Regions from separate parts of the Nonomuraea sp. NPDC059007 genome, predicted to be linked through region 1. Evidence: predicted binding sites of a transcription regulator. Region 1 holds the regulator's gene; the other holds the start of a gene.
What was found. Region 1 encodes HspR, which represses chaperone genes until heat shock. Its sites were predicted from a motif close to ANTTGAGTCNNNNNGACTCAANT; they were not measured.
Positions count from the first base shown of each region.

Region 2: lon (endopeptidase La) is a predicted target of HspR. The motif match lies at 6,728-6,750, and genes of this name have one in related genera.

Region 1 is NZ_JBHYJD010000038.1:18,346-32,921, forward strand. It holds gene ACFWY5_RS42160 (SDR family oxidoreductase) at 1-896, opposite strand, end outside; gene ACFWY5_RS42165 (CapA family protein) at 907-1,968, opposite strand; gene ACFWY5_RS42170 (helix-turn-helix transcriptional regulator) at 2,033-2,851, opposite strand; gene ACFWY5_RS42175 (MFS transporter) at 2,924-4,288, shown strand; gene ACFWY5_RS42180 (catalase) at 4,388-5,836, shown strand; gene ACFWY5_RS42185 (hypothetical protein) at 5,923-6,576, opposite strand; gene clpB (ATP-dependent chaperone ClpB) at 6,745-9,324, opposite strand; gene ACFWY5_RS42195 (heat shock protein transcriptional repressor HspR) at 9,331-9,681, opposite strand; gene dnaJ (molecular chaperone DnaJ) at 9,686-10,876, opposite strand; gene grpE (nucleotide exchange factor GrpE) at 10,892-11,500, opposite strand; gene dnaK (molecular chaperone DnaK) at 11,500-13,374, opposite strand; gene ACFWY5_RS42215 (RNA polymerase sigma factor) at 13,519-14,055, shown strand; gene ACFWY5_RS42220 (hypothetical protein) at 14,039-14,576, shown strand, end outside.
Region 2 is NZ_JBHYJD010000077.1:8,316-22,891, reverse strand. It holds gene ACFWY5_RS54525 (glycoside hydrolase family 36 protein) at 1-1,690, shown strand, start outside; gene ACFWY5_RS54520 (LacI family DNA-binding transcriptional regulator) at 1,687-2,679, shown strand; gene ACFWY5_RS54515 (hypothetical protein) at 2,745-4,673, shown strand; gene ACFWY5_RS54510 (response regulator) at 4,692-5,351, opposite strand; gene ACFWY5_RS54505 (sensor histidine kinase) at 5,348-6,610, opposite strand; gene lon (endopeptidase La) at 6,764-9,124, shown strand; gene ACFWY5_RS54495 (methionine ABC transporter ATP-binding protein) at 9,546-10,490, shown strand; gene ACFWY5_RS54490 (methionine ABC transporter permease) at 10,984-11,640, shown strand; gene ACFWY5_RS54485 (MetQ/NlpA family ABC transporter substrate-binding protein) at 11,668-12,501, shown strand; gene ACFWY5_RS54480 (hypothetical protein) at 12,666-13,259, shown strand; gene ACFWY5_RS54475 (peptidase C39 family protein) at 13,372-14,400, shown strand; gene ACFWY5_RS54470 (acyl-CoA synthetase) at 14,419-14,576, shown strand, end outside.

The DNA of each region.
Region 1 (14,576 bases):
CGGCCCTCGCGCACGCGGTCGCGGCGCAGCGAGCGGGTCGAGGCGCCGCCGTCGACGTGCGCGGCGAACTCGGCGATCATCCTGGCCACGGCCTCGGGGTGGCTGCGCTGCGCCCAGTGCCCGGCCGCCAGCCTGCGGTGCCAGAACTCCGGCGCCCACTGGCGCATCGACGCCAGCAGTTTGGGCGAGACGAAGATGTCACGGCTGGTCTCGATGAGCTGGACCGGCACCTCGACGCCGGGGTCGGCGGGGGCGCGCAGGCGGGTGAAGAAGTTCTGGCGGTAGAGGCCCAGGCCGTTGCGGCCGTCGCGCTTCAGGGTGTCGGCCGGGTGCCCCTGTCTCGGCTCGATGCCCTCGGCCAGCCGCATCGAACGGTCCAGCGCGCGGGGCAGCGGGCCGCGCCAGGCCAGTTCGGGCAGGACGGGGAGCTGGAAGGCGCCGATGTACCAGGACCTGGCGAGCTGGCCGGCGACCTCGCGGCGGCCGCCGTAGCGCAGGAAGTGGGCGGCCTGGTCGAGGCCGGGGCCGCCGAAGGTGGTGAAGGAGGCGGCTCGCTCGCGGATGCCGGGGCGGCCGATCGCCTCCCAGCACTGCAGCGAGCCCCAGTCGTGCCCGACCAGATGGACCCGCGGCTTGCCGATCTCGTCGAGCACCGCGCCGAGGTCGGCGGCCAGGTGGTCGAAGGAGTAGTGCCGCCGGTCGTACGGCGCGCCGGACTGCCCGGCGCCGCGCACGTCGTAGCGGACCACGTGGTAGCGATCGCTGAGCAGCCCGGCGACCTCGTCCCAGACGCGGTGGGTGTCCGGGTAGCCGTGGACGAGCAGGATCGTGGGGTTGTCCCGCTCGCCTTCCTCGAAGAGCGCGAGCCGTACATCGCCAGACAGTATTAGACGCACGGTCCAATGATTAACGGGCGGACAGTCCTGTGCAAGAGCGGAGCGCCTTCCAGCTCGTGACGGCCTGGGTGCGGGCGGTGCCGGTCAGGGGGATGGGGGTGCCGCCCTGGATGCCGGCGGGGGTCCACTGGTCCTTGATGACCTTGCGGCCGTTGATCGTCAGGGTGAGGACGCCGCTGGGGCTGTTGCCGTACCAGAGGAAGTTGCCGAGGCCGTAGTTGACGTAGGACCGGCCGAGGTAGCCGCTGCCGAGCAGGACGTGGGCGTGGCCGCCGACGATGACGTCCGCGCCGGCCTTGGCCAGTTTGGGGGCCAGGGAGCGCTGCGCCGGGTTCGGGCAGGTCATGCGCTCGGTGCCCCAGTGGAGGTAGACGATCACGGTGTCGGAGGTACGGCGGGCCTTCCTGACCTCCTGGATCAGCCGTTCCTCGTTCTTGGCCGAGGCCAGGCCGCCCTGGGTGTCGGTGGCGGTCCAGGCCTGGATGAACTCGGCGTCCAGCACCTGGGTGGCGCCGATGATCGAGACGCGGTTGCCGTTCACCGTGGTACGCCAGGGCTTGTAGGCGGCGTCCTCGTTCCTGCCGATGCCCACGACCGGGTACTTGGAGCGCTTGATCGCGGCCAGCGAGTCGGCCAGGCCGGTCTGCATGTAGTCCATGCCGTGGTTGTTGGCCATGCTGACCACGTCGATCCCGGCCGCCTTCAGCGCGGAGAACGCGGTGATCGGCGCCCGGAAGGTGAACTGCTTGCCCGGCGCCTTCGTCCCGCCGGTCGTGATCGCCGTCTCCAGGTTGACCATGGCCAGGTCGGCGCGGCTCAGCACCTTGGCGATCGGGCCGAACGCGGTGCGCGGGTTGCCGTCCAGCCGGGCGCGTAAGACGCCCTCGAAGTGCACGTCCCCACCGAAGGAGATCGTGTACGGCTCCCGCTCGACGGGGGTCTTGGTCGGCACCTCGGGGGAGGTCGGCATCGACTTACGCGCGGGGGACTTATCCGGCTCCGACTGGGCTGCGGAGCATGCGGCCAAGGTGACGGCTACGGCTAATGCCAGGAGGGCAGGGCTGTGTCTCATCTACGGCGTCTCATCTATGGCTACTTCTCCTAGATCCCACACTTCAGGGATTGAGCATGCCATGTCAGACGGATTCGCGGGCGTGTGCGGTCAACCACACCACTCCGGAGCGAGTGGCGTCATTCGCGGGGGTATAGATGATCATGCGAGTTTCGGTGGCCGCGTCACAGCTGAAGTTGGTGGTGGTGAAGTGGAGCTCGCCGACGGCGTCGTTGACGAAGACCTTGTCGCGGCGTCCGGGGTCGGCCACGTCCTGCCGCGCCCACAGCCGGGCGAACTCCGGGCTGGCCGCGATCAGCTTCTCGGCGAACTCCTTCCAGCAGGGGTCGTGCGCGTGCCTGGCGTAGGCGCCGCGGAAGACGGCGACCGCCCGCGCGAGATCCTCCTCCCGCTTGACCAGCCGCGTGAACATGTCATCGCGGGTGAAGGTCAGCCACAGGGTGTTCGGCTTGCCCTCGGCGATCTCGGGGAAGATCGCGGCGTACGCGGCGTTCCAGGCGAGGATGTCGTGCCGGCTGGTGGCGATGGAGGCGGGCATCGGGCTCAGCTGGTCGAGGATCTGCCGCATCTCCGACGTGACCCGGCCGGAGTCGGCGACGGGCACCGGATCCTGGTGCCCGGCCAGCCGGAACAGGTGCAGGCGCTCGGCGGGGTCGAGCTGGAGGGTGCGGGAGATGGCCTCCAGCACCTGGATGCTGGCGTTGATCGGCCGTCCCTGCTCCAGCCACGTGTACCAGGTCACGCCCACCCCGGCGAGCTGTGCGACCTCCTCTCGGCGCAGGCCGGGCGTGCGCCGGCGGGTGCCGGGCGGCAGTCCGGCCATGTCGGGGGTGATGCGCTCGCGGCGGCTGCGGAGGTAGGCGGCGAGGTCGGTACGCTTCATAGCCAGGTACCTCCGATACCAGGATAAATGGGCTCTCGTTACTGGTATCCAGTCTGTCGCAATCTGATAGTCATGACTACTGCCACCCTTGCCCCCCAACAGGAAAGGACGAAGACCAGCGGAATCCTCCTGGTGATCATCCTCGTCGGGCAGTTCCTGGCCATCCTGAACGTCAACATCGTCAACGTCGCCATCCCGACCGTCGAGCGTGACCTGCACTCCTCCGGCGCGGGCCTGCAGATGATCGTGGCGGGCTACACCATCGTCTACGCCGTCCTGCTGATCACCGGAGCGCGGGTCGGCGACCTTTTCGGCTACCGCAACACCTTCCTGGCCGGGCTGGCCTTCTTCACGCTGACCACGCTGGGCTCCGGGCTGGCGCCCACCACCGGGTGGCTCGTGGTGTTCCGGTTCGCGCAGGGCGCCGGCGCCGCGCTGATGATGCCCCAGGTGCTCACGCTCATCCAGCGCAACTACCACGGCGCGGCCAGAGGCCGGGCGATGGGCCTGTGGTCGGCCGTCGTCAGCGGCGGCATCGTGGTCGGCCAGGCGCTCGGCGGCATCCTGCTCGGGCTCGGGCTCGGCTGGCGCGTGCTGTTCCTGGTGATGGTCCCGATCGGGGCCGTTCTGCTGATCGCCGGTCTGCGCGTGCTGCCGGCCGACGGGGGCGGCGGACGCACCGGCCTTGACCCGATCGGGCTCGTCACGCTGTCGGCGGCCGTCCTGTTGTTCGTGGTGCCGCTGGTGCTCGGCCGCGATCTGGGCTGGCCGGTGTGGGGCTGGATCTCGATCGGGCTCAGCGTCGTGGTCTTCTATGTCTTCGTCCGCGTGGAGCGGTGGGTGTCGGGCCGCGGGGGGCGGCCCCTGGTGGACGCCTCCGTCCTGCGGGCGCCGGGCATGCGGCCGGGGCTCGGCGTGCTGTTGTTCGGGCCGGCCACGTGGGGCGCCTTCCTGTTCACCTCGGCGCTGCACCTCCAGGGCGAGCTTCGCCTGACGCCGTTGCAGTCGGGGCTGATGCTGGTGCCGTGCGCGGTGGCGTTCGCGGGGGTCGGGCTGCTGTGGCCGCGGCTGCCTGCCAGGTTGCAGCGGACGCTGCTGCCGTTCGGGTACGTGGTGGCGGCGCCCGCGTACTTCGGGCTCGGGCTGGTCAGCGGGGGCGGCTGGCCGTACGCGGTGCTGAGCGCGCTGATCGGCGCCGGGCTGGGTGTGCAGATCGCGGTCACCAACCTGGCCACGCAGTCGGTGTCGGACGAGTACGCCGCCGACGCCAGCGGGGCGCTGCTCACGGTGATGCAGCTCGGCCAGGTGATCGGGGTGGCGGCCGTGGGGACGTTGTTCATGGCGCAGGGCGAGGGGGCCACCGCGGTGGCGCTGGCGGGGCTGGCCGTACTGGCTGGCTTGTCCTCTCTTTTCCTCGTCAGACCAAAACTTGGATGACTCGTTTACTTGAATCATTCTTGTTAAGGGCATAGGTTGCGAGGGAGAGGGGGACCCGTCAGGGTCCCCGTCCACGTCCGGATTCGGGAGGACCTCGCGATGACCACCAGGCCAATCAGCACCGACGACGCCGGTATCCCCGCGCCGAGCGACGAGCACTCGCTCTCCGTCGGACCGAACGGCCCCCTGCTGCTTCAGGATCACTACCTGATCCAGAAGATGGCGCACTTCAACCGCGAACGTGTCCCGGAAAGAGTGGTGCACGCCAAGGGCGGCGGGGCCCACGGCGTGCTGCGGATCACCGAGGACGTCAGCCAGTTCACCAAGGCCAAACTGTTCCAGAAGGGCAAGGAGACGCCGCTCTTCCTGCGCTTCTCGACCGTGGCCGGTGAGCTCGGCTCCGCCGACACCGCCCGTGACCCCCGCGGCTTCGCGATCAAGTTCTACACCGAGGACGGCAACTACGACCTCGTCGGCAACAACACGCCGATCTTCTTCATCCGCGACCCGCAGAAGTTCTCGGACTTCATCCACAGCCAGAAGCGCCGCGCCGACAACCACCTGCGCGACAACAACATGCAGTGGGACTTCTGGACGCTCTCGCCGGAGTCGGCGCACCAGGTCACGTTCCTCATGAGCGACCGCGGCACCCCGGCGTCCTGGCGGAACATGCACGGCTTCGGCTCGCACACGTTCCTCTGGTACAACGCCGCGGGCGAGAAGTTCTGGGTCAAGTACCACTTCAAGACCGACCAGGGCATCAAGAACCTCACCGCCGCCGAGGCCGACGCGCTGGCCTCCGGCGACCCCGACCACCACATCCGCGACCTGCACACGGCGATCAAGGCGGGCGATCACCCGTCGTGGACGGTGAACGTGCAGGTCATGCCGTTCGAGGCGGCGGCCGACTACCGGTTCAACCCGTTCGACCTGACCAAGGTGTGGCCGCACGGCGACTACCCCGAGATCACGATCGGCACGATGACCCTGAACCGGAACCCGGACAACTACTTCGCCGAGGTCGAGCAGGCCGCGTTCGAGCCGTCCAACCTGGTGCCGGGCATCGACACCTCGCCGGACAAGATGCTCCAGGGCCGCCTGTTCTCCTACCCCGACACCCACCGGTACCGGATCGGGCCGAACTACCAGCAACTGCCGATCAACGCGCCGGCCGTACCGGTGAACAGCTACAACTTCGACGGGCCGATGACCTTCCGCAACCAGCGGGACCCCGTCTACGCGCCCAACAGCGTGAACGGCCCCGCCGCCGACCCGGCCCCGTACGCCGGATCGGACTACCAGGTCGCCGGCGAGATCATCCGCTCGGCCTACACCCTGCACGCCGAGGACGACGACTACGGCCAGCCGCGCGCCCTGTGGGAGAACGTGCTGTCGGAGACCGACCGCGAGCACCTGGTCGGCAACATCGTCGGCCACGCCTCCGCGCCCGAGGTCACCGCGGAGATGAAGAAGCGCGTCGTGGAGTACTGGAGCAACGTCCACAAGGACCTCGGCCAGGGCGTCTCCCAGGGCCTCGGCCTGTCCTGACCCCGGCACGAGCGAAGGGCCGCGACCTGGCGGGTCGCGGCCCTTTCTCATGGCTCGCGGACGGCGGGCGCGCGCCGCCCGCGCGGTCAGCTCAGCCTGAGACCGTTGAGCAGGTCGGCGATCCCCCCGGTCACCGGCTCGCTCTCGGGCACCGGCACCGCCTCCAGCGCCTTGCCGGGCGTCTCGGGCAGCTTGCCGGTGATCTCGTCCGCCACGGTCTCAGCCGGCTGTGGCAGGGCGATCGGGGCTTCCACGCCGGCCACCAGGCCGGACGCGTCGGGCAGCGCGGGCACCTCGCCCTCGACCGGCACCGGCGGCAGCGCCGCCAGCGTGCCGGGGATCGCCGGGTTGTTGGGCAGACCAGGCAGATCGGGCGCGGTGGGCACGTCCGCCACGCTCCGCAGGCCCGCCACACCCGGCGAGCCGGTGGGCATCGACGGCGCGCCGGCGGCCGCGGCAACGCCGCCCAGGTCCGCCAGGCTCAGTACCGCCGACGCCTTCGACAGGCCCGGCAGGCCCGCCTTCCTGGCCAGCGTCTCGGCGGACATCGCCACGTCGCTGTCCTTGGGCGCGGTCATCTTGTCGCCGTAGTTGCCGCTCATCCGCAGGTCGAGCAGCTCCTCGCAGACCGAGGCCACCGTGGTGGGCGCCCGCAGGGCGGCGACCCTGTCGGCGCAGTAGTCCGCCCCCAGCGCGGGGCCCGCGACCAGCCAGCTCACTCCCGTGGTCAGAGTGGCCACCGCAAGGATGCTCCGGATGCTCCGAGATGACACTTCACGTCCCCCTGATCGTTTTTGGTGATCCGACGAACGCTGAAGCTAGTCACGCGGCCGGGACAGGGACGGGTGCTTGCCCGAAGGGTGGGCCAGACCTTACCCGGCGGCCCCGGCCGGAGATCGGCTTTGACCTCAGGCGGCGCGCTCCACGGTGAGCTCGTCGTCGCCCAGGTCCACCCGGACCGTGTCGCCGTCGGTGACCGTCCCGGCCAGTACTTCCCTGGCCAGCTTGTCGCCGATCGCCGACTGCACCAGCCGCCGCAGCGGCCGGGCCCCGTACATGGGGTCGTAGCCGGTGAGCGTGAGCCACTCGCGGGCCGCCGCGGTGACGTCGAGCGTGATGCGCCGGTCGGCCAGGCGATGGGCGAGCCGGTCGATCTGCAGGTCGACGATCCGGCCCAGCTCTTCGGAGCCGAGCGCGTCGAACAGGATCACGTCGTCCAGCCGGTTGAGGAACTCCGGCTTGAACGCGTTGCGCACCGCGCCCATCACGGCATCGCGCTTGGCGCCGTTCTCCAGCTTGGGATCGACGAGGAACTGCGAGCCGATGTTGGAGGTCAGGATGAGGATCGCGTTGCGGAAGTCGACCGTGCGCCCCTGCCCGTCGGTCAGCCGGCCGTCGTCGAGCACCTGCAGGAGGATGTCGAAGACCTCCGGGTGCGCCTTCTCGACCTCGTCGAGCAGCACCACGGTGTACGGCCGCCGCCGTACCGCCTCGGTGAGCTGCCCGCCCTCCTCGTAACCGACGTATCCCGGAGGCGCGCCGACCAGCCGGGCCACGCTGTGCTTCTCGGAGTACTCGCTCATGTCGATCCGGGTCATGGCCCGTTCGTCGTCGAACAGGAACTCCGCCAGCGCCTTGGCCAGTTCGGTCTTGCCGACGCCCGTCGGGCCCAGGAACATGAACGATCCCGTGGGCCGGTCGGGGTCGGAGATGCCGGCGCGGCTGCGCCGTACGGCGTCGGAGACGGCCTGGACGGCCTGGGCCTGTCCGATGAGGCGGCGGCCGAGCTCCTCCTCCATGCGCAGCAGCTTGGCGGTCTCGGCCTCCAGCAGGCGTCCGGCGGGGATGCCGGTCCAGGAGGAGATGACCTCGGCGATGTCGTCGGCGCCGACCTCCTCCTTGACCATCGGCTGGGACTCGGCCTCCTGGGCGGCGGCGCCGGCGATCTCCAGCTCCTTCTCCAGCCGCGGGACCTCGTCGTAGAGCAGCTTGGAGGCCTCGGCGTAGTTGCCGTCGCGCTGGAAGCGCTCGGCGGTGCTGCGGGCCTCGTCGAGCTGCTTCTTCAGGTCGCCGAGCTTGTTGAGCCCGGCCTTCTCCCGCTCCCAGCGGCCGACCAGGGCGTTGAGCTCCTCCTGGCGGTCGGCCAGCTCCTTGCGCAGGCGCTCCAGGCGCTGCTGGCTGGCCTCGTCGGTCTCCTTGGAGAGCGCGAGCTCCTCCATCTTCATCCGGTCGACGTTGCGCTGGAGCTGGTCGATCTCGACGGGCCGCGAGTCGATCTCCATGCGGAGCCGGGAGGCGGCCTCGTCGACCAGGTCGATGGCCTTGTCGGGCAGGAAGCGGTTGGTGATGTAGCGGTCGGACAGCGCGGCGGCGGCGACCAGCGCGCTGTCGGCGATCACGACCTGGTGGTGCGCCTCGTAGCGGCCCTTCAGGCCGCGCAGGATCGCGATGGTGTCCTCGACGGTCGGCTCGCCGACGTAGACCTGCTGGAAGCGCCGCTCCAGCGCCGGGTCCTTCTCGATGCGCTCGCGGTACTCGTCGAGCGTGGTCGCGCCGATCATCCGCAGCTCGCCGCGGGCCAGCATCGGCTTGAGCATGTTGCCCGCGTCCATGGCGCCCTCGGCGGCCCCGGCGCCGACGACCGTGTGGAGCTCGTCGATGAAGGTCACGACCTGCCCGTCGCTCTCCTTGATCTCGGAGAGCACGGCCTTGAGCCGCTCCTCGAACTCGCCCCGGTACTTGGCCCCGGCGACCATCGCGCCCAGGTCGAGCGAGATCAGCCGCTTGTTGCGCAGCGACTCGGGCACGTCACCGGCCACGATGCGCTGGGCCAGCCCCTCGACCACGGCGGTTTTGCCCACGCCGGGCTCGCCGATCAGGACCGGGTTGTTCTTGGTACGCCGGGACAGCACCTGGACCACGCGCCGGATCTCCGAGTCGCGGCCGATGACCGGGTCGAGCTTGCCGGTGCGGGCCCGCTCGGTCAGGTCGACGCCGTACTTCTCCAGCGCCTTGTAGGTGTCTTCCGGAGTCTCGCTGGTGACGCGGGCGTTGCCGCGTACCTTCTCGAAGGCGTCGAGCAGCGCCTCGGGCGTGGCGCCCTGCGGCCTGAGCAGGTCGGCGGCCTGGCCGCCGTCGGCGGCGAGCGCGACGAGCAGGTGCTCGGTGGAGACGTACTCGTCTTCGAGCCGCTTGGCGCGCTGCGCGGCCGTGTTGATCACGGTGAGCAGCTGGCGCGAGCTCGACGGCGCCGACACCGTGGCCCCCTGCGCCTTCGGCAGCGCCGCGAGCAGCTCCTCCGACTTCGCGCGGATCGCCTTCCAGTCGGCTCCGACGGCCTCCAGCAGAGGTACGGCGGTGCCGCCCGTCTGGGCCAGCAGCGTGGTCAGCAGGTGGGCCGGGGCGATCTCCGGATTGCCTTCCGCGGCGGCTCGCCGCATGGCCCCCGACAGCGCCTCCTGGCTCTTCTGGGTGAGCTTGTAGTCCATGTGTTCTTACGCCCCCGGTGGCAGCTCGTAGCGGATCAACGCCCTCACCATCTGCATCTCGGCCCTGAGCCGGTGAACCTCCTCACGCAGCCGCAGGGCCTCGTTCTCCAGCTCGAGAATGCGCTTGATCCCCGCGAGGTTGATGCCCTCTTCCTGGGACAGGCGCTGGACCTCGCGGAGCATGATGATGTCGCGCGTGGAGTAGAGGCGGCCGCGTCCGGCCGTGCGGCCGGGGCTGACCAGTCCGAGCCGGTCGTACTGCCTCAGCGTCTGCGGGTGCAGTCCCGAGAGCTGCGCGGCCACCGAGATGACGTAGACGGGGGTGTCGTCGGACAGGTCGAAATAGTTGGCGTCCATCGGCTTACTCGCTTCTGGCTCGCTGGATGAGTTCGGCGCGCGGGTCGTCGCCCGCGGTGGCCGTGCTGAACTCCGTCAGCAGGTCACGCGACTTCTCATCGAGCGCCTCAGGCACGAGCACTTCGACGCTGGCGAGCAGGTCGCCCTTGGTGCCGTCCTTGCGGGTGACGCCGCGGCCCCGGACGCGGAAGGTGCGCCCGTTGGGAGTACCCGCGGGGATACGCAGCGTGACCGGCAGGCCCTTGAGGATCGGCACCTTGATCTCGGCGCCCAGCGCCGCCTCGGTGAAGGTCACGGGCACCGTGATGGTCAGGTTGTCGCCGGTCCGGCCGAAGACGGCGTGCGCCTTCACGTGGGTGACGATGTAGAGGTCGCCCGCCGGCCCGCCGTTCTCGCCCGGCGCGCCCTTGGCCTTGAGCTTGACCCGCTGGCCGTCGGCCACCCCCGCGGGGATGCGCGCCTGGATCGTGCGGGTGCTCTTGGCCCGCCCGCTGCCGTCGCAGTCGGGGCACGGGTCGTCGACGATCAGACCACGGCCCTTGCAGTCGCGGCAGGGCTCGGAGAAGGCGAAGTTGCCCAGGTTGCGGCTGGCCGCGCCGGTGCCCTCACAGGTCGGGCAGACGCGCGGCGTGGTGCCGGCCTTGGCGCCGGTGCCGGTGCACGACTTGCACGCCGCCGAACTGGTCAGCCGGAGCGAGACCGTGCTGCCCTCCACCGCCTCGGTGAAGGTCAGCGTGACCTCGGACTCGATGTCCTGCCCGCGCCGCGGCCTGGTCGTGCTGCTGGTACGGCCGGTGCCGGCGCCACCCCGGTTGAACAGCCCGCCGAACAGGTCGCCGAGCCGCTCGCCCGCGCCGCCACCGCCGCCGCCGCTCTGCTGACCGGCGGTGCCGCCGAACAGGTCGCCGAAGTCGAACGGGAAACCGCCACCGCCGGGACGCTGGCCGCCGACGCCGGACCCGAACAGCGTCCGGGCCTCGTCGTACTCCTTGCGGCGCTTGGTGTCCGACAGGATGTCGTTGGCTTCGGAGATCTCCTTGAACTTGGCCTCTTTGACGGAGTCACCCTGGTTGGTGTCGGGGTGATACTGCCGGGCCAGCTTCCGGTAAGCCTTCTTGATCTCGTCTGCGGTGGCGGTCTTGGGCACACCAAGGACGGCGTAGTAGTCCTTCTCCAGGTAGTCCTTGGTGCTCATCGATGGCCCTTCGTCCTAGTTTTCGTCGTTGTCGTCGTCAGCCGGTGAGTCGTCCGGCTCCGCCACGGCCACTCGCGCCGGGCGCAGCACCCGCTCTCCGAGGCGGTACCCGGACTGCAGCACCTCGATGGCGGTGGGTTCGGACACTTCCGACGAGTAGCTGTGCATCAGCGCCTCGTGGATGGTCGGGTCGAAGGGGTCGCCCTTCTGCCCGAACGAGCTGAGCCCCAGCTTGGTGACGGCCGCTTCGAGCGACTCGGCCACCTTCGCGAAGCCGCCGGTGAGCTCGCCGTGGTCGCGGGCCCTGCCGATGTCGTCGAGGACCGGCAGGAACTCGGCGAGAATCCCGGCCATGGCCTGCTCGCGGACCGCGACGCGGTCGCGCTCGACCCGGCGGCGGTAGTTGGTGTACTCCGCCTGGAGCCGCTGGAGATCGGCGGTGCGCTCCGCCAGCAGGATGGTGTCGGAGCCGGGTGCGCCGCTGGTGTTCGACTCGGCGCCGCCGTTGGCGGAGCCCGCGCCGGCGGCGTCCTGGGAGTCGGACCCGGCGCTCTGGCGCGCCTGGCCCGTCTCGGGGTCGATCTTGCGGTTGTCGCGGATCACCGGCTCGTCTGCCCCCGGCATCACTTGTCCTTCTTCGGCTGGTCGTCGTCGACGATCTCGGCCTCGACCACGTCGTCGTCGTCGCTCTTGTCCTGCTCGGCGCCGGGAGTGGCGTCCTGCGGAGCGCCCTCGCCGCCCTGCTGCTGCTGGTTCTGAGCGTAGATCGCCGAGCCCATCTTCTGGCTGACGGTCGCCAGCTTCTCGGCGCTCGTGCGGATGACGTCGGTGTCGGTGCCCTCAAGAGCCTTCTTCAGCTCGGTGAGCGCGTCGTTGACCTCGGTCTTGATCTCGCCGGGGACCTTGTCGTCGTTCTCGCGCAGGAACTTCTCCGTCTGGTAGGCCAGACCGTCCGCGTTGTTGCGGACCTCGGCCTCCTCGCGGCGCTGCTTGTCCTCTTCGGCGTAGGACTCGGCCTCGCGCATCATGCGCTCGATGTCGTCCTTCGGCAGCGCGGAGCCGCCGGTGATCGTCATCGTCTGCTCCTTGCCGGTGCCGAGGTCCTTGGCGGAGACGTTGACGATGCCGTTGGCGTCGATGTCGAAGGTGACCTCGATCTGCGGGATGCCGCGCGGCGCCGGGGCGATGCCGGTCAGGTCGAAGGTGGCCAGCTTCTTGTTGTAGGAAGCGATCTCACGCTCGCCCTGGTACACCTGGATCTGCACCGACGGCTGGTTGTCCTCGGCCGTGGTGAAGACCTCGGAGCGCTTGGTCGGGATCGTGGTGTTGCGCTCGATGATCTTGGTGAAGATGCCGCCCTTGGTCTCGATGCCCAGCGACAGCGGGGTCACGTCGAGCAGCAGGACGTCCTTGACCTCACCCTTGAGCACGCCGGCCTGCAGGGCGGCGCCGATGGCGACGACCTCGTCCGGGTTCACGCCCTTGTTGGGCTCCTTGCCGCCGGTCAGCTCCTTGACGAGCTCGGAGACGGCGGGCATGCGGGTCGAACCGCCGACGAGCACCACGTGGGCGATGTCGGCGACCTTGATGCCGGCGTCCTTGATGACCTGGTGGAACGGGCCCTTGGTCCGCTCGAGCAGGTCGGCGGTGAGCCGCTGGAACTCGCTGCGGGTGAGCTTCTCGTCGAGGTGCAGGGGCCCCTCGGAGGAAGCGGTGATGTAGGGCAGGTTGATGTTCGTCTCGGACTGGCTGGACAGCTCGATCTTCGCCTTCTCCGCGGCCTCGCGGAGACGCTGGAGAGCCATCTTGTCCTTGGCCAGGTCGACGCCGTGGGCGTTCTGGAAGCGCTTGACGAGCTCGTCGACGACGCGCTGGTCCCAGTCGTCGCCACCGAGGTGGTTGTCACCGGAGGTGGCCTTCACCTCGACGAAGCCGTGGCCGTCCTCCTGGCCGACGTCGAGCAGGGACACGTCGAACGTGCCGCCGCCGAGGTCGAAGACGAGGATGGTCTGGTCCTGGTCCTTGTCGAGCCCGTAGGCCAGAGCGGCCGCGGTCGGCTCGTTGATGATGCGCAGGACGTTGAGGCCCGCGACGGTGCCGGCCTCCTTGGTCGCCTGACGCTGGGCGTCGTTGAAGTACGCCGGGACGGTGACCACCGCGTCGGTGATCTTCTCGCCCAGGTACGCCTCGGCGTCCTGCTTGAGCTTCTGCAGCACGAACGCGCTGATCTGCTGGGGGGAGAACTTCTTGCCGTCGATCTCCTGGGACCAGTTGGTGCCCATCTCCCGCTTGACGGAGCGGATGGTCCGGTCCACGTTGGTGACGGCCTGTCGCTTGGCGACCTCGCCGACCAGGACTTCGCCGTTCTTCGCAAAGGCGACCACGGACGGCGTGGTCCGCGAGCCCTGCGCGTTGGCGATGACGGTGGGCTCACCGCCCTCGAGGATCGAGACGACAGAGTTGGTCGTCCCCAGGTCGATACCTACCGCACGTGCCATGAGTACGTCCTTGTAGTCAAAGTTGAGTCCGATGGGCTCAACTTACGAAGCCGAATGACCTTTGTCAAACGAGTTGAGCCTACCCGACTCAACCCCGATGAGCGTGAAAGCATTCCGCGGCATCGGGCAAGAACGGGTGTGATCGTGCACAACACGCGTAACGGGGCAGATCCGCTGGGGGTTCCACCTGATCTCTTCGACCGATATTTCGGTGAGATCCACCGCTACATCGCCCGCCGCCTGACCGACGACATCGCCGACGATCTGGCCGCGGACGTCTTCGTGGCCGCGCTGCGCGGCGGCTACGACCCGGCCGCGGGTCAGATCAGGCCCTGGCTGTACGGCATCGCCACCAACCTGGTCGCCCGGCATCGCCGTACCGAGAGCAGGAGGTGGAAGGCGCTGGCCCGCGCGGCCGAGCGCGACTGGGACGACCGGGAGGACGCCGTCCTCGACCGGATCGACGCCGCGCGCCTCACCGGCCCGCTCGCGGGGGCGCTGGCCGGGCTGAAGCCGCGCGACCGCGACGTGGTGCTGCTGGTCGCGCTGGGTGGTCTGAGTCACGCCGAGGTGGCCGCGGCTCTGGACATCCCCTACGGAACCGTCGCGTCCCGGCTCAACCGGGCGCGCAAGCAACTGCGCGAGGCGCTCAAGGAGGAGTTCGGTGGAGTCGATGGATGAGCTGGAGCTGCTCGCACGTGCCCTGCCCGACGCCCGGCCGCCGTCGGACGAGGTCGTGGCGAGAGGACGCGCGAAGGTGGCGGCCGTACGAACCCGGCCGAGGGCGGGCCGGCTCGCCTCGCGACGGAGCCTGACGCGACGGAGCTGGACACGGGGGAACTGGGCGTGGATGAGCTGGGCGCGGGGGAAGTGGGCGCGGAGGAGCTGGGCGTGGGCCGCGCTGGCGACGGCGGCGGTCGTGTCGGTGGTCGTCGCGCTGGCCGCGAACCTCGCGCCGGCGCCCGCCCCGGTGCTGACCCCGGCGCCCTCCCAGAAGCCGCTGTCGACCCCGTACAAATCCCCGAAGCCGGGGCCGAACCAGGCCATGCTCGACCTCGCCGCGCGCATCGAGAAGCTGCACGAGCCGCCACGACGGTACTGGCGCACGTCCCGGATGACCGACAGCAAGGTGCGGGCCGAGAACTGGGTGCCGCGCTCGGCCGGTGATCGGGTCATGCTGTGGGAGACGGCCGGCGGAAAGT
Region 2 (14,576 bases), on a different contig from region 1:
CGTGCCCACCGCCCACCTGCTCGATGACGTACGGCTGGCGGTGCTGCCCCCCTCCGCGCGCAGGGAGCCGAAGCGGCTGCCCGGCGGCGCCGCGGTGCTGGAGATCCACTCCGGGGAGGAGATGGAGATCCGGTTGTCGGTGGCGCTCGGGGACGCGGTGGGGTTCTGGCACCCCGACTGCCGCTGGAGCCGGACGATCGTCGCCGACTGGGCGGGGCGGGCCGAGATCTCGCTGGTCAAGGGGGCCGCGGCCGGCTGCCTCTATGACAGCTCCGGCCGGACGATGCTGGCCTTCGCCGCCGCCGATCCGGTGCCCGAGTGTTCCATGCGGTTCGGGGTGTCGGAGGAGAACAAGGCTTTCGTGGTGCATCTGCGGGCGCCCGCCGGGACCTACCGGCTCTACCTCGCGCCCCGGTCGGCGAGTGTCGCGGTGGCGATGCGGCTGCTGCGGGCCGAGCTGGGACGGGGGCTCGCGCCGGTGCCCGCCGCGGCCCGGGAGCCGGTCTACTCCACCTGGTACGGCTTCAGCCAGGCCGTCGAGGCGGCGGCCGTGGAGGAGGAGGCCCGGCTGGCGGCGGAGCTGGGCTGCGGTGTGGTCATCGTGGACGACGGCTGGCAGGAGAAGGGGAACGGGCGCGGCTATCCGGGTGTGGGCGACTGGCAACCCGATGTCACGAAATTTCCGGACCTGGCGGGTCATGTCGCCCGGGTCCGGGCGCTCGGCCTCAAGTATCTGCTCTGGGTCGCGCCGCTCCTGCTCGGGGCCGAGGCGGACTGCTTCGACGCGCTCGCCCGGTACGCCCCCGCCTCCGGCGGCCCGCCCGGCGCCCGCGTGCTCGACCCCCGCCGCCCCGAGGTCCGGCGGCACGTCGTGGACACGTGCGCCCGCCTGGTCCACGACTACGGCCTCGACGGGCTGAAGATCGACTTCCTGGACGACGCCATGGTCTACGCCGGCAAGCCCACCCACGGCGACGTCGCCGACGTGGGCGAGGCCATGCGCCTCCTGCTGACCGAGGTACGGGCGGCGCTGGGGCCCGAGGCGCTGATCGAGCTGCGGCAGCCGTATGTGGGGCCGGGCATGGCGGGCTTCGGGAACATGCTGCGGGCCGACGACTGCCCCGCCGACGCCGTGGCCAACCGGGTGCGCACGATCGACGTCGGGCTGCTGGCCGTGCGCGGGGCCGTTCACTCCGACATGCTCATGTGGGACCCGGCCGCGCCGCCCGCGAGCGCCGCCAGGCAGCTGATCGGGGCGCTGCACGCCGTACCGCAGATCTCCGCGCGGCTGGCAGGGCTCGGCGGAGAGCAGCGCGAGATGCTGCGCTTCTGGCTCGCGCAGTGGCGGCGGTTGCGTCCGCTGCTGCTCGACGGCGAGGTCGAGCCGGGCCGTCCGGACGAGCTCTACCCCGTCGTGCGGGCCGCGCGCGGCGACGCCTGCGTCATCACCGTCACGGCCGAGCGGGTAGCGGTCCTGGACACCGCCGGGCACCGTAAGATCACCTTGGTCAACGGTACGGCTTCGCCGCGCCTCGTCCTCGACGTGGCCGGGCCTGGAGGGGTGTTCGCCACCGTGGTCCACGACGCCGCCGGCCGTATCATCGAGCGGGCGCGGCGGCGGCTGGAGCCCGGCCTGAGCGTGCTGTCCGTGCCGCCCTCCGGGCTGGCGACTCTGGAGGGGACCCCGTGAAGATCGGCATCACCGAGCTGGCCGCCCGCGCGGGCGTGAGCGAGGCCACGGTCAGCCGGGTCATCAACCGGCGCTCCGGGGTCGCCGCCAAGACCCGCGAGGCCGTCGAGCGCGCCATGAACGAGCTCGGCTACGAACGCTCCACCCGCGGCCAGATCGTCGCGGTGATCACGCCGTGGCTGTCGAACCCGTTCTTCTCCGAGGCCAGCGAGCTGATCGAGGCGGCGCTGGCGCCCCACGGGCTCAAGGGCGTGCTCTGCCCGGCGCTGCCCGGCGGCATACAGGAGCGCGAGTTCGTCACGTCGCTGGCCGACCACGGCGTCGCGGCGGTGGTGTTCCTGTCGGCCAGCAACACCGTCGAGGGCGCCGACCCCGAGACCTTCAACGTGCTGGCGGCGCGCCGCATCCCGTTCGTCGGCGTCAACGGCGGATTCGAGGGCCACGACGCGCCCGTCTACTCCACCGACGACTTCCAGTCGGCCGAGCTGGCCGTCGACCACCTGTGGGCGCTGGGGCACCGCGCGATCGGCATCGCCTCGGGCCCGGTCGGCAACCAGCCCGCCGACCGGCGGGTCAAGGGCTTCCGCGCGGCGCTGGCCAGGCGCGGCGCCACCGAGACCGAGCGGTGGATCGTCCGGCAGCACTACACCATCGAGGGCGGCCAGTCCGCCGCGCTGAGCCTGCTCAAGCAGGGTGTGACCGCGATCGTCGCGGCCAGCGACTTCATGGCGCTCGGCGTGATCCGCGGGGCCCGCCGCGAGGGCCTGTCGGTGCCCGCCGACCTGTCCGTGGTCGGGCACGACGGCTCCATGATCATGGAGTTCGCCGACCCGCCGCTGACCACCGTACGCCAGCCGGTCGACCGGCTGGCCAAGGAGGTCGCCCGGGGAGTGGTCGCGCTGGTGAGCGGCCGCGAGGTGCCCACGGGCGAGCTGTTGTTCAACCCCGAACTGGTCGTGCGCGGCTCCACGGCTCCGCCCCGCGCCTGACCTCTTTCGTCCCGGTCCCTTCCTTCCGCAGTTCCGCACGATTCATCCGATCATCGGGAGACCCCATGAAACGCGTCGTGTTAACCTCCGCCCTCCTCGCCGCCGCTCTCGTCACCCCCGCCGAGGCCGCTTCCGCAGCCGCACCGCTCGTCATCGTCAACCCCGGCTTCGAGAAGGGCCCCGAGGGCTGGACGTTCACCGCCGGCTCCGGCGTCGCCACCAACAACCCCCACGGCGGCACGAGGCTCATCTACCTCGACTCCGGCCCCGGCAAGAGCGTCAGCCAGTCGATCACGGTGCCGGCCGCCGGCCGCTACTCGATCTCCGCCTGGATCGCCACCGGCGGCGCGGGCGGCACGTTCTCCGCCAAGGTCAACGGCGCCGAGGCGGCGAGCGTCACGCTGCCCGCCCGCGGCATCTACAGCCGCTACACCCTGTCGCGCCTGAGCCTGAACGCCGGCGACACCCTGGAGATCGCGTTCGGCTCCGGGTCCGGCTGGGTCAACGCCGACGACCTCATGATCTCCCCTGCCGCCCCCGCCGACCCGCGGGTCAGCTCGGGCACCCCCAAGGTCGTCGCGATGTTCGACTGGGCCAAGGCCAAGGCCGCCGGGTGGGTCCACCAGGACGGCGTCGTCGGGCCGATCAACATCGGGGCCACCAACCCGGTCGACCCGGGCGAAGCCCCGTACACCCCGACCTATTGGGGTGGTTACGCCCACCGCACCGCGTACTACTCGCGTGACTTCGCCCACCAGCTCGCCGGCGCGCACATCCTCGGCTTCGACGCCGAGAACAAGAACATGCTGCGCTCGTTCGCCGCCAGCGCCACGCCTGAGCACAAGTTCTATCCGGTGTGGGCGATCAACTTCGACGCCAAGACCTGGCACACCATCGACTACAAGTCGCCGACGAACTTCGTGCGCGAGGTGCCGGCCACGTTCGAGCTGGTCGAGAAGGCCAACCAGGCCTTCCGCTGGACCGGCGACCGTGCCTACCTCGACGACCCGGTCTTCTGGGACTACTACCGCAACGCCACCACCGGTTTCATCCAGCAGCACGACGGCGCCAAGCCGAACGGCGTCGCCGAGGGCACCGGCAGGGGCATCTTCCAGGGCGTGGCCAGCTACAACGAGGTCAGCCGCGAGCCGCTGGCCGAGGCGGGCGACGGCATCGGCGCCCAGTACCAGGCCTACCGCGCGCTGGCCGACATGGCCCTGGACAAGCGTGAGGTACGCCTGTCGATGGAGACCGGGGCCCGCGCCCGCGACCTCAAGCGCTACTTCAACCAGACCTGGAGCGTGAAGCCCGGCTCGGATGAGTTCGTGCGCGCCTACACGATCGACGGCGCCCCGCTGACCGGCTTCGGCAAGGAGAACAGCTGGTTCATGCCGATGAAGGGCATCATCGACGCGGGCCCGCGCAACGACGCCTACCTCGACTTCGTCGACACGCAGGCCTCGGGCCCCGACCGGCCGGCCAACATCGAGGCGATCACCTACCTGCCCGACACCTTCTTCCGCCACAACCGCAACGACACCGCCTGGAAGTGGATGCAGCACGTCTACGACCAGCGCGACACCCGCCACGTCAGCAACCGCCAGGGCCTCAACGGGGACTACCCGGAGGTTCCGTTCACCCTGGTCAGCCAGACCGTGGAGGGCCTGATGGGCGTCCAGCCCGACGCCCCGAGGCGTACGGTGGCCACCCAGTCGCGCCTGCCCGGCGACATCCCCTGGCTGCGCGTGGACGCCGTCCCGGTCGGCGGCGGCACCGTGGACGTCCGCCACGACGGCCAGACCTCGACCACCTTCACCAACCGCACCGGCGGGCTCACGTTCTGGGAGGCCCGCTTTCCGGCCGGGCACCGCAAGCTGACGGTCGCCGGGCACCGCGTGCCGGGCATCCAGAAGACGATCGACGGCGTCCGGTACACCGTCGCGATCCTGCCGGTCCGCGACGGGCAGACGGTCACGGTCTCGGTCGCGAGCTGACGTCCCGGGAAGCCGGCGTCAGTCTCCCGGGCGGACGAGGCCGGTCTCGTAGGCGTAGACGATGGCCTGGGCGCGGTCGCGCAGGCCGAGCTTGGTCAGCACGCGGCCCACGTGCGTCTTGACCGTCTGCTCCGACAGGACCAGCTTGCCGGCGACCTCCTGGTTGGACAGGCCGCGCGAGACCAGGACGAGGACCTCGGTCTCGCGCTCGGTCAGCTGGCCCAGGCGGCGGGTGGACGGGGCGCGCGGGCCGCCGAGGCGGGCGAACTCGCGGATCAGGCGCCGGGTCACGGCGGGGGCGAGGAGGGCGTCCCCGCCGGCGACCACGCGGACGGCCTCGGCGAGCTGGACGGCCGAGGCGTCCTTCAGCAGGAAGCCGCTGGCGCCGGACCGCAGGGCCTCGTAGACGTAGTCGTCCAGGTCAAAGGTGGTCAGGATCAGGATTTTTGCCGAAATATCCTCGCGTTGGGCGATGATTCGGGTTGCTTCGAGGCCGTCCATCACCGGCATGCGCACGTCCATCAGGATCACGTCCGGCCGCAGCTCCGCCGCCCGCTCGACCGCCTGCGCGCCGTCGGCCGCCTCGCCCACCACCTCGATGTCGCTCTGGGCGCCGAGGAAGACGGTGAAGCCGGTGCGTACCATGCCCTGGTCGTCGGCGATCATGACCCTGATCACGCCGCCTCCAGGGGCAGCCGGGCGACGACCTCGAAGCCGTCGGCGATCGGCCCCGCCTCCAGCGTGCCGCCGAGCAGCACCGCCCGTTCCCGCATGCCCACCAGCCCGTGCCCGGCCCCGGCCGAGGATTCGGCGGGCCTGGCTCCGGGGCCGTTGGCGACCCGTACGACCAGTTCGTCTCCCTCTCGCGCGACCTCCAGGGAGACGGTCGCCCCCGGCGCGTGCCGCATGACGTTGCTCAGCGACTCCTGCACGATCCTGTACGCCGACAGCCCCACGGCCTGCGGCACCTCCTCCACCTGTGGCGATCTTCTGAACAGCACGGCCAGCCCGGCCGCCCGCGCGTTGGCCACGAGCGCGTCGATCCCCTCCAGGTCCGGCTGCGGCGTGGTCTCCTTGCGCCCGTCGGCGTCGCGCAGCACGCCGAGCACCTGCCGGAGCTGGGCGATCGCGTCCAGCGACAGCGAGCGGATCACCGCCAGCCCCTCCTCCAACTGCTTGGCGTCCCCGGCCGCCTTGAGCGGCACCGCCTCGGCCTGGATGGCGATCACCGACATGTGGTGCGCGACCACGTCGTGCAGCTCGCGCGCGATGCGCGCCCTTTCCTCCAGTACGGCCTGCGCCCCCTCGGCCACCACCTTGAGCTGCGACTCCTCGACCAGCTTGGCCGAGGCCCTGCGCCGGGCCCGCACGTTGTAGCCGAGCACCAGCGGCACCGCGAGGACGGCCGCGCCGACCGGCACCACGTTGGAGTTGAACACGAGCAGATAGAGCATCGAGACGGCCCACACGGCGATGGACACGGCCTCGGAGTTGCGCGAGGCCACGGTGTAGAGGACCAGCAGGTACATCAGGACCAGCGGCCACGAGTACGTCATGCCCTGGTCGGGGAACCCGTCGATCATCCGGTCGATGTACACGTACGCCGGCAGCGTCACCAGCGCGGTCCGCCACGCGCCCAGCGGCCAGCGGTCGCGCAGGGCCACGGGCAGGGACAGGGACACGAGGGCGAGCTGGAACGGCAGAGCCGGTGGCGACGTCATCTGCTTGTCGTAGAGCCGCTGCCACAGGTCGGAGCTGGCCGTGGCGTAGAGGAGGATCGCGAGGGTCAGCTCGGCCAGCCGTACCCAGTCGAGGGTGGTGAAGGGGGCCAGCCAGCGCGGCGCGGAGACGCGCGTGCGGCGGGTCGCGAGAGGAGGCGGCTCGGCTTTGCCCGTGAACAGTGCGAACTTCAGCGGCCGCACCAGGGCGGAGATCACCTGAATGACCTTATGTCCGGCACCGGGTAGCCGGCGTCACTCTCAGGGGCTACTTACATGATTACGATCGCCGTGAGCGAACATCGGCAAGCTTGGGAACATTCGAGGGCTCTGATGAATTGAGTCGGTATAACTCAACCCTTTGGAGTTCGCATGAGTGAGAAGCTGATCCTCCCGGTGCTGCCGCTGGACGACGAGGTCGTCCTGCCCGGAATGGTGGTGCCGCTCGACCTGTCCGACTCCGAGGTGCGTGCTGCGATAGACGCGGCCCAGGCATCCGGTGGCAACAAGCCACGGGTGCTTCTCGTTCCCCGGATCGACGGCAGATATGGCGCGATCGGTGTGCAGGCCGTGGTGGAGCAGGTCGGAAGACTGCCGGGCGGTGAGCCCGCGGCGGTCGTACGCGGCGTGAACCGCGTGCGCGTGGGCACCGGCACCACCGGGCCCGGCGCGGCCCTGTGGGTCGAGGCCGACAGCGTCGACCGCGTGGAGGCCGGCGAGCAGGCGCATGAGCTGGCCCGCGAGTACAAGGCGCTGGCCACGACCATTCTGCAGAAGCGCGGCGCCTGGCAGGTGGTCGACCAGGTCAACCAGATCGACGACCCCTCCGTGCTGGCCGACAGCTCCGGCTACACGCCGTGGCTGACCACCGCGCAGAAGGTCGAGTTGCTGGAGGCGCCCGACCCCGCCGACCGGCTGGCGAAGCTGGTCGACTGGTCACGCGAGCACCTCGCCGAGCTCGACGTCGCCGAGACGATCCGCAAGGACGTCCAGGAGGGCATGGAGAAGCAGCAGCGCGAGTTCCTGCTCCGCCAGCAGCTCTCGGCCGTCCAGAAGGAGCTCAGGGAGCTCAAGGGCGACTCGGCCGAGAGCGAGGAAGAGGACTACCGCGTCCGCGTCGAGGCCGCCGACCTGCCCGAGAAGGTACGCGAGGCCGCGCTCAAGGAGGTCGACAAGCTGGAGCGGACCTCCGACCAGTCGCCCGAGACCGGCTGGATCCGCACCTGGCTCGACACCGTCCTCGACATCCCCTGGAACACCAGGACCGACGACACCTACGACATCAACGGCGCCCGTGAGGTGCTGGACTCCGACCACACCGGCCTCGACGACGTCAAGGACCGCATCATCGAGCACCTGGCCGTGCGCAAGCGGCGCCAGGACAAGGGCCTCGGCGTGGTGGGCGGCCGCCGCAGCGGCGCAGTCCTCGCCCTCGCCGGTCCTCCCGGAGTCGGCAAGACCTCGCTCGGCGAGTCAGTCGCGCGCTCGATGGGCCGCAAGTTCGTCCGCGTCGCCCTCGGCGGCGTGCGCGACGAGGCCGAGATCCGCGGCCACCGGCGCACCTACGTGGGCGCGCTGCCCGGCCGCATCGTCCGCGCGATCAGGGAGGCGGGCTCGATGAACCCCGTCGTCCTGCTCGACGAGGTCGACAAGGTCGGCGCCGACTACCGGGGCGACCCGACCGCGGCGCTGCTCGAAGTGCTCGACCCGGCCCAGAACCACACCTTCCGTGACCACTACCTCGAGGTCGAGCTCGACCTGTCGGACGTGCTCTTCCTGGCCACGGCCAACGTCCTGGAGGCCATCCCCGGGCCGCTGCTCGACCGGATGGAGGTCGTCACCCTCGACGGCTACACCGAGGACGAGAAGCTCGCCATCGCCCGCGACCACCTGCTGCCCAAGCAGCTCAAGCAGGCCGGTTTCGAGCCCGCGGAGATCTCCTTCGAGGACGGCGCGCTGCGCCGCCTGGCCACCGAGTACACCCGCGAGGCGGGCGTGCGCTCCCTGGAGCGCGCGGTCGGCAGGGTGATCCGCAAGATCGCGGCGAAGGACGAGGTCCCCGTCACGGTCAGCGCCGAGGCGCTCGTCGACTACCTCGGCCGTCCGCGGTTCGTGCCCGAGTCATCGCTGCCGGAGTCCAAGCAGCGCACCTCGGTGCCCGGCGTGGCCACCGGCCTGGCGGTCACCGGAGCGGGCGGCGACGTCCTTTACGTCGAGGCGTCGCTGGCCGACCCCGAGACCGGCGACACCGGGCTCACGCTCACCGGCCAGCTCGGCGACGTGATGAAGGAGTCGGCCAGGATCGCCCTGTCCTACCTCCGCAGCCACGGCGCGGAGCTGGAGCTGCCGGTCACCGCGCTGAAGGACCGGTCGGTGCACGTGCACTTCCCGGCCGGCGCCGTCCCCAAGGACGGCCCGTCGGCGGGCGTCACGCTCACCACCGCCCTGGCCTCGCTGCTGTCCGGCCGCCTCGTCCGCAACGACGTCGCGATGACCGGCGAGATCTCGCTCACCGGGCGGGTCCTGCCGATCGGCGGCGTCAAGCAGAAGCTGCTCGCGGCGCACCGGGCGGGCATCACCACGGTGCTCATCCCGGCCCGCAACGAGCCCGACCTGGACGATCTGCCCCAGGAGATCCGCGACGAGCTGACCATCCACGCGGTCGGCGACGTGCGCGAGGTCCTGGACATCGCCCTCGCCCCGGCCAAGGTCGCCGCCTCCGCGGCCGCCTGACGCCTCCCGCGCCTGCCCCGCCGTACCAGCTGGATCTGGTACGGCGGGGCAGCTTGGCGTTCCGGGCCCGTGAGGCAGCTCACAGCGGGCCGGGGGAATAGGGCACGGTAAAGAGGTCGTTGGCACCAGCGTGAACGAGGCATACGCGAAAGACATGAGCGCCATGGGCGACGTCATGTGTCGTGGCATGCGCCGAATGCGGGCGATGGCCTGTCCGGCCCGCTGAGCGAACCCGCCCCGCCCGTTCTCGCCGAAGGTACTTCCTCATGATCGCACCACCCAGCTACGTGCTGCGCAGGCTCAGCCACCTGCCCTTCCACCCCGGCACGCGCTAGCACTTCCCCCTCACCAGCCTGTTCCAGCTTGAGTTCGTCTCAGCGGCCCGCCAGCGCGTGGTCGCCATCCGTGATGGGGAAATTTCGTGATCCAGGCTTCTGGCCTGCGCAAGCAGTACGGGGACACCGCCGCGCTCGACGGCGTCGACCTGCACGTGCGCAAGGGCGAGATCTTCGGCGTGCTCGGCCAGAGCGGCGCCGGCAAGAGCACGCTGCTGCGCTGCGTCAACCTCCTCGAACGCCCCGACGCCGGCACCGTCACCGTCGACGGCCAGGACCTGACCCGGCTCGGCGACCGCGAGCTCAACCAGGCCCGCCAGCGCATCGGCATGATCCACCAGCACTTCGCCCTGCTGTCGTCGCGGACCGTCGCCGGCAACGTGGCCTTCCCGCTGGAGGTCATGGGCGTGCCCCGGGCCGAACGCGAACGCCGCGTGGCCGAGCTCCTCGACCTCGTCGGGCTCGGCGGCCGCGGCGCCGACCGCCCGAGGCAGCTGTCCGGCGGTCAGAAGCAGCGGGTCGGCATCGCCAGGGCTTTGGCCGGCAACCCGGCGGTACTGCTGTCCGACGAGGCCACCTCCGCCCTGGACCCCGCCACGACCGACTCGATCCTGGCGCTCCTGAAGCGCCTCAACACCGAACTCGGCCTCACCATCCTGCTGATCACCCACGAGATGAACGTCGTCAAGGCGGTCTGCGACTCGGTGGCCATCATGTCCGGCGGGCGCATCGAGGAATCCGGCACCATCGCCGGCCTCATCCGCACCCCGGGCTCGCGCCTGACCCGCGAGATCTTCCCCCTGCCGGCGCCGTCACCGGGCGACATCACCCTCACCTTCACCGGCCACGCCGACGAGCCGGTGATCTCGGAGGTCGTCCGCAAGTTCGACGCCGACATCAACGTGCTGGGCGGCGCCATCGAAGACCTCGCCGGCTCCCGGGTGGGCCGCCTGCGCGTCACCCTCTCCGGCGACCCGGCCGCGCTCTCGTACCTGCGCGACAAGGGCCTGCTCGTGGAGGTGGCCCCGTGACCGCCGCTCTCTCCGTTCTTGCTCCCGTCCGGGGGTTGTGGCGGTTCGCCGTTCTCGCTCTTCCCGCTCGGGTGGCCGCTGTTCGCGCTCTTCCGGTACGGCGGGGCCAGGTGGGCGCCGCCCGCCGCCGTGGGCTCGCGCCGATCATCCGAGCGCCGCGCACGCCGGACGTGGCCCCCACCGCCACGACGCGTACTCGGCCCGCCACCGTACCCCTGTCACCCGCCGCACCTGCTGCGCAGCCCACCACCGCCCACCACCCCGCCGTCTCGGCGCAGGAACGCGGGCTGGGATGGGTGCGTGTCGCGCCGGTCTCCGCCGCACCACGTCCCGCCGGCCCGGCGCCGGAGGGGCCCGGGGTCCGGTGGTCAGGGGTTGCCTCCGTCCGCCCCGCTCCGGTGCGTGACGCCGCCCTGGGCCGTGACGCCGCTGCGGTGCGGGGTGGAGGGGTGAGGGCTGTCTCGGTGGCCGGAGTGTTGGGGGAGGGGGTTTTGTGACCTGGGATGAGATTGTTCCGCTGCTCTGGGAAGGTGCCGGGCAGACGGCGGCCATGGTGGGGCTGGCCACTCTGTTCACCGTGGTGCTCGGGCTGCCGCTCGGCGTCTCGCTGGTCGTGTTCGATCGGGGTGGGCTGCGGCCGGTTCCGGCGCTCAAGGCGGTGCTCGGGGCGGTCGTCAACGTCGGGCGGTCGCTGCCGTTCATCGTGCTGATGATCGCGATCATCCCCTTCACCCGCCTGGTGGTGGGGACGACGATCGGGACCATCGCCGTGGTCGTGCCGTTGACCGTGGGCGCGGTGCCGTTCTTCGCGCGGCTCGTGGAGACGGCGCTGCGGGAGGTCGGCGGGGATGTGGTCCAGGCGGCCCAGGCCATGGGCGCAAGCCGTACCGCGATCGTGCGGAAGGTTCTGCTGCCTGAGGCGCTGCCCGGGATCGTCGCGGGGATCACCGTCACCGTGGTCGCTCTGGTCGGGTATTCGGCCATGGCGGGGACCGTCGGCGGCGGCGGGCTCGGGGACCTGGCCGTCCGGTATGGGTATCTGAGGTTCGAGGGGCAGGTCATGTTCGCCACCGTCGTGGTGCTCATCGTGCTCGTGCAGCTGATCCAGAGCCTCGGGGACCTCGTCGCGCGGCGGATGTCGCACAAGTAGTTCTTTCACATCAAAAGGAAGATCAATATGAAGATTCGCGCTTTCGTGGGTGTCGCTGCCCTTTCGTTGTTGCTCGCCGCATGCGGTACGTCGCAGTCCGCCACCAGCTCGGCCCAGCCGGCGGCCGAGTCGGCCGACACGGTGCTCAAGGTGGGCGCCAGCCCGGTGCCGCACGCGGAGATCCTCACCTTCGTCAAGGACAACCTGGCCAAGCAGGCCGGGCTGAACCTCGAAGTGGTCGAGTTCACCGACTACGTGCAGCCGAACGTCCAGCTCAACGAGGGCCAGCTGGGTGCCAACTTCTTCCAGCACAAGCCGTACCTGGACGACTTCAACAAGTCCAAGGGCACCAAGCTCAGCTTCGTCACCCCGGTCCACCTGGAGCCGCTGGGCCTGTACTCGAAGAAGATCACCGACGTCGCCGCGCTGGCGAACGAGGCGACCGTCGCGGTGCCGAACGACGCCACGAACCTCGGCCGCGCGCTCAAGCTGCTGGCCGACAACGGCCTGATCACGCTGAAGGAGGGCGTCGGCACCGCCGCCACCGAGCGCGACGTCACCGGCAACCCGAAGAAGCTGACCTTCAAGCCGCTGGAGGCGCCGCTGCTGCCCCGCTCGCTGGAGGACGTCGACGCGGCGGTCATCAACGGCAACTACGCCATCGAGGCGGGCCTGAAGCCGGCCTCGCAGGCGCTGGTGCTGGAGAAGACCGAGGGCAACCCGTACGTCAACGGCCTGGTCGTGCAGGAAGGCCACGAAAAGGACGCGGGCGTCGTGACCCTGGGCAAGCTGCTGCAGGACCCGAAGGTCAAGGAGTTCATCAAGAGCAAGTACGCGGGCGCGGTCATCCCGGCCGAATGACCCGGAAAACAAAGATCCCCCTCCACGGCGATTTCCGGAGGGGGATCTTTATTATTTGTCAAAGATCGGGAAAAGAGCCTTATCAAGTAATTTGAAAGTGTTCGGCAATCCCGGCGGCGTACCAATGACGAGTCAGCACTACCTCTCCCGAGGAGGACCTCGAAGTGCGATTCGTCTCACGAATCCTGATCGGCGTCGCGGCGGCCACCATGGCCGCCGTCGCCGCCCCGGCCGTCGCCGGCGCGACGACCGCGACCACAGCGGCCACCACCACAACCGCCTCGTCGTACTACGAAGCGGACTGGGGGCCCTACTTCTCCAGCGACCACAAGTCCAGGGCCGAGGGCCACGTCAGCGTCGACAAGAAGCCCTACAAGTTCTGGTACTGGAAGACCTTCCACGTCAAGAAGAAGATCTGCTGGAAGGACAAGCACGGCAACAAGCACTGCAAGTGGGTCGTGGAGAAGGTCAAGAAGAAGGTGTGGAAGTGGAAGCACCACTACTTCTACACAGTCGACAGCAAGCTCACCAACACCAAGTGGTGGGGCGGCAAGAAGTGCGCGTGGGAGACGTTCAAGGTCGTCGGCTTCGACGGCTCGACCTCCTTCAAGAACTTCAGAAACTGCACCAAGAACCCGAAGCACTACTCGTTCTCCGGTAAGAACGCCGCGCACATCTACGTGGACGTGAGCCGGGGCGGCTTCTTCGGGCCGAAGAGCCACCACTCGGGCTGGCAGCCCCTGTACCACTTCTCCTGATCCCCGCGGTTGGGCGGCGAAGCCGCGATCTCTCCCCGTCGAGATCGCGGCTTCGCCGTACCCGGGAGAAATTTTGGGGTGGGATATGCGCGAATGCGGCCATTGATAAAGGGTGCGCATTCTGATCGCGATATTGATGGTGGTGCCAGGGCAGGCGGGGGACGGGCGGGTCGGCTATCAGCGGGAGGCCGGCGTCGCGGCCGGTGCCTTCGTGCGGGCGGGCGCCTGGGAGGTGGCCCGCTGGACCGGGCCGATGCGGCGGATCGGGTTCGCCGCCACCGAGATCGTGCCGTCGTGGACCGCCGTGACGCCGCCGGGCAGTTGGATCAAGGTGGAGCTGCGGGTGCCCGGATCGGGGTGGTACGTGATGGGGCGCTGGTCCTATGACGGCGTGCGGACCACCGTGAAAGGGCAGGCGGACGCGCGGGGGCGGGTCGCCGCCGACGTGTTCAAGGCTGGGCGGGCGGTGACCGCCTATCGGCTGCGCGTGTCGTTGTACCGGCGGCCGGGCTCCGCCGTACTGCCGGAGATCCGCACGCTGGGCGCGGTGGCCTCGCGCGCGGGCGGGACGCGGGCCCGCGGCGGGCGCGCGTGGGGGCGGGAGCTCGCGGTGCCGCGCAAGTGGCAGCTCGCGCACGCCGATCACGGCGGGGCGGCGTGGTGCGGCCCGACCGCCACCGCGATGGTGCTGGCCTACTGGAAGAAGGGGCCGCGGCCGGGGGAGATGTCCTGGGTGCCGCGCTCCGATCCGGACCCGGCGGTCGACCACGCGGCCAGGCACACCTACGACAAGGCCTACGGCGGCACCGGCAACTGGGCCTTCAACACCGCCTATGCCGGAAGTTTCGGACTCGACGCGTCGGTGGCCAGGATGCGCTCGCTGGCCGAGGTCGAAGACCAGGTCGCGGCGGGGGTGCCGGTCGTGACCTCGCTGGCCTTCACCCGCGAGGAGCTCGGGTACGCCTCCGCCGGCCACCTCATGGTCGTCACCGGCTTCACCCGCGACGGCGACGTCATCGCCAACGACCCGGCGGCGCGCGGCGTGCGGGCGATCTACCCGCGCAGAACCTTCGAACGAGCCTGGCAACGTTCCAGTACGGGCACCGTCTACGTCATCAGGCCCTTCCGGGCGGACGCTTAACCGAATATCGTTCGGTTCATGTACCCGGGAGCCATCGCAGCAGTCACCCCCGACAAGCCCGCTGTGATCATGGCGGGCTCCGGGGAGGTCCTCACCTACCGCCGGCTGGACGAGGAGTCGAACCGGCTGGCCCACCTGTTCCGCTCCGCCGGGCTGCGGCCGGGCGACCACATCGC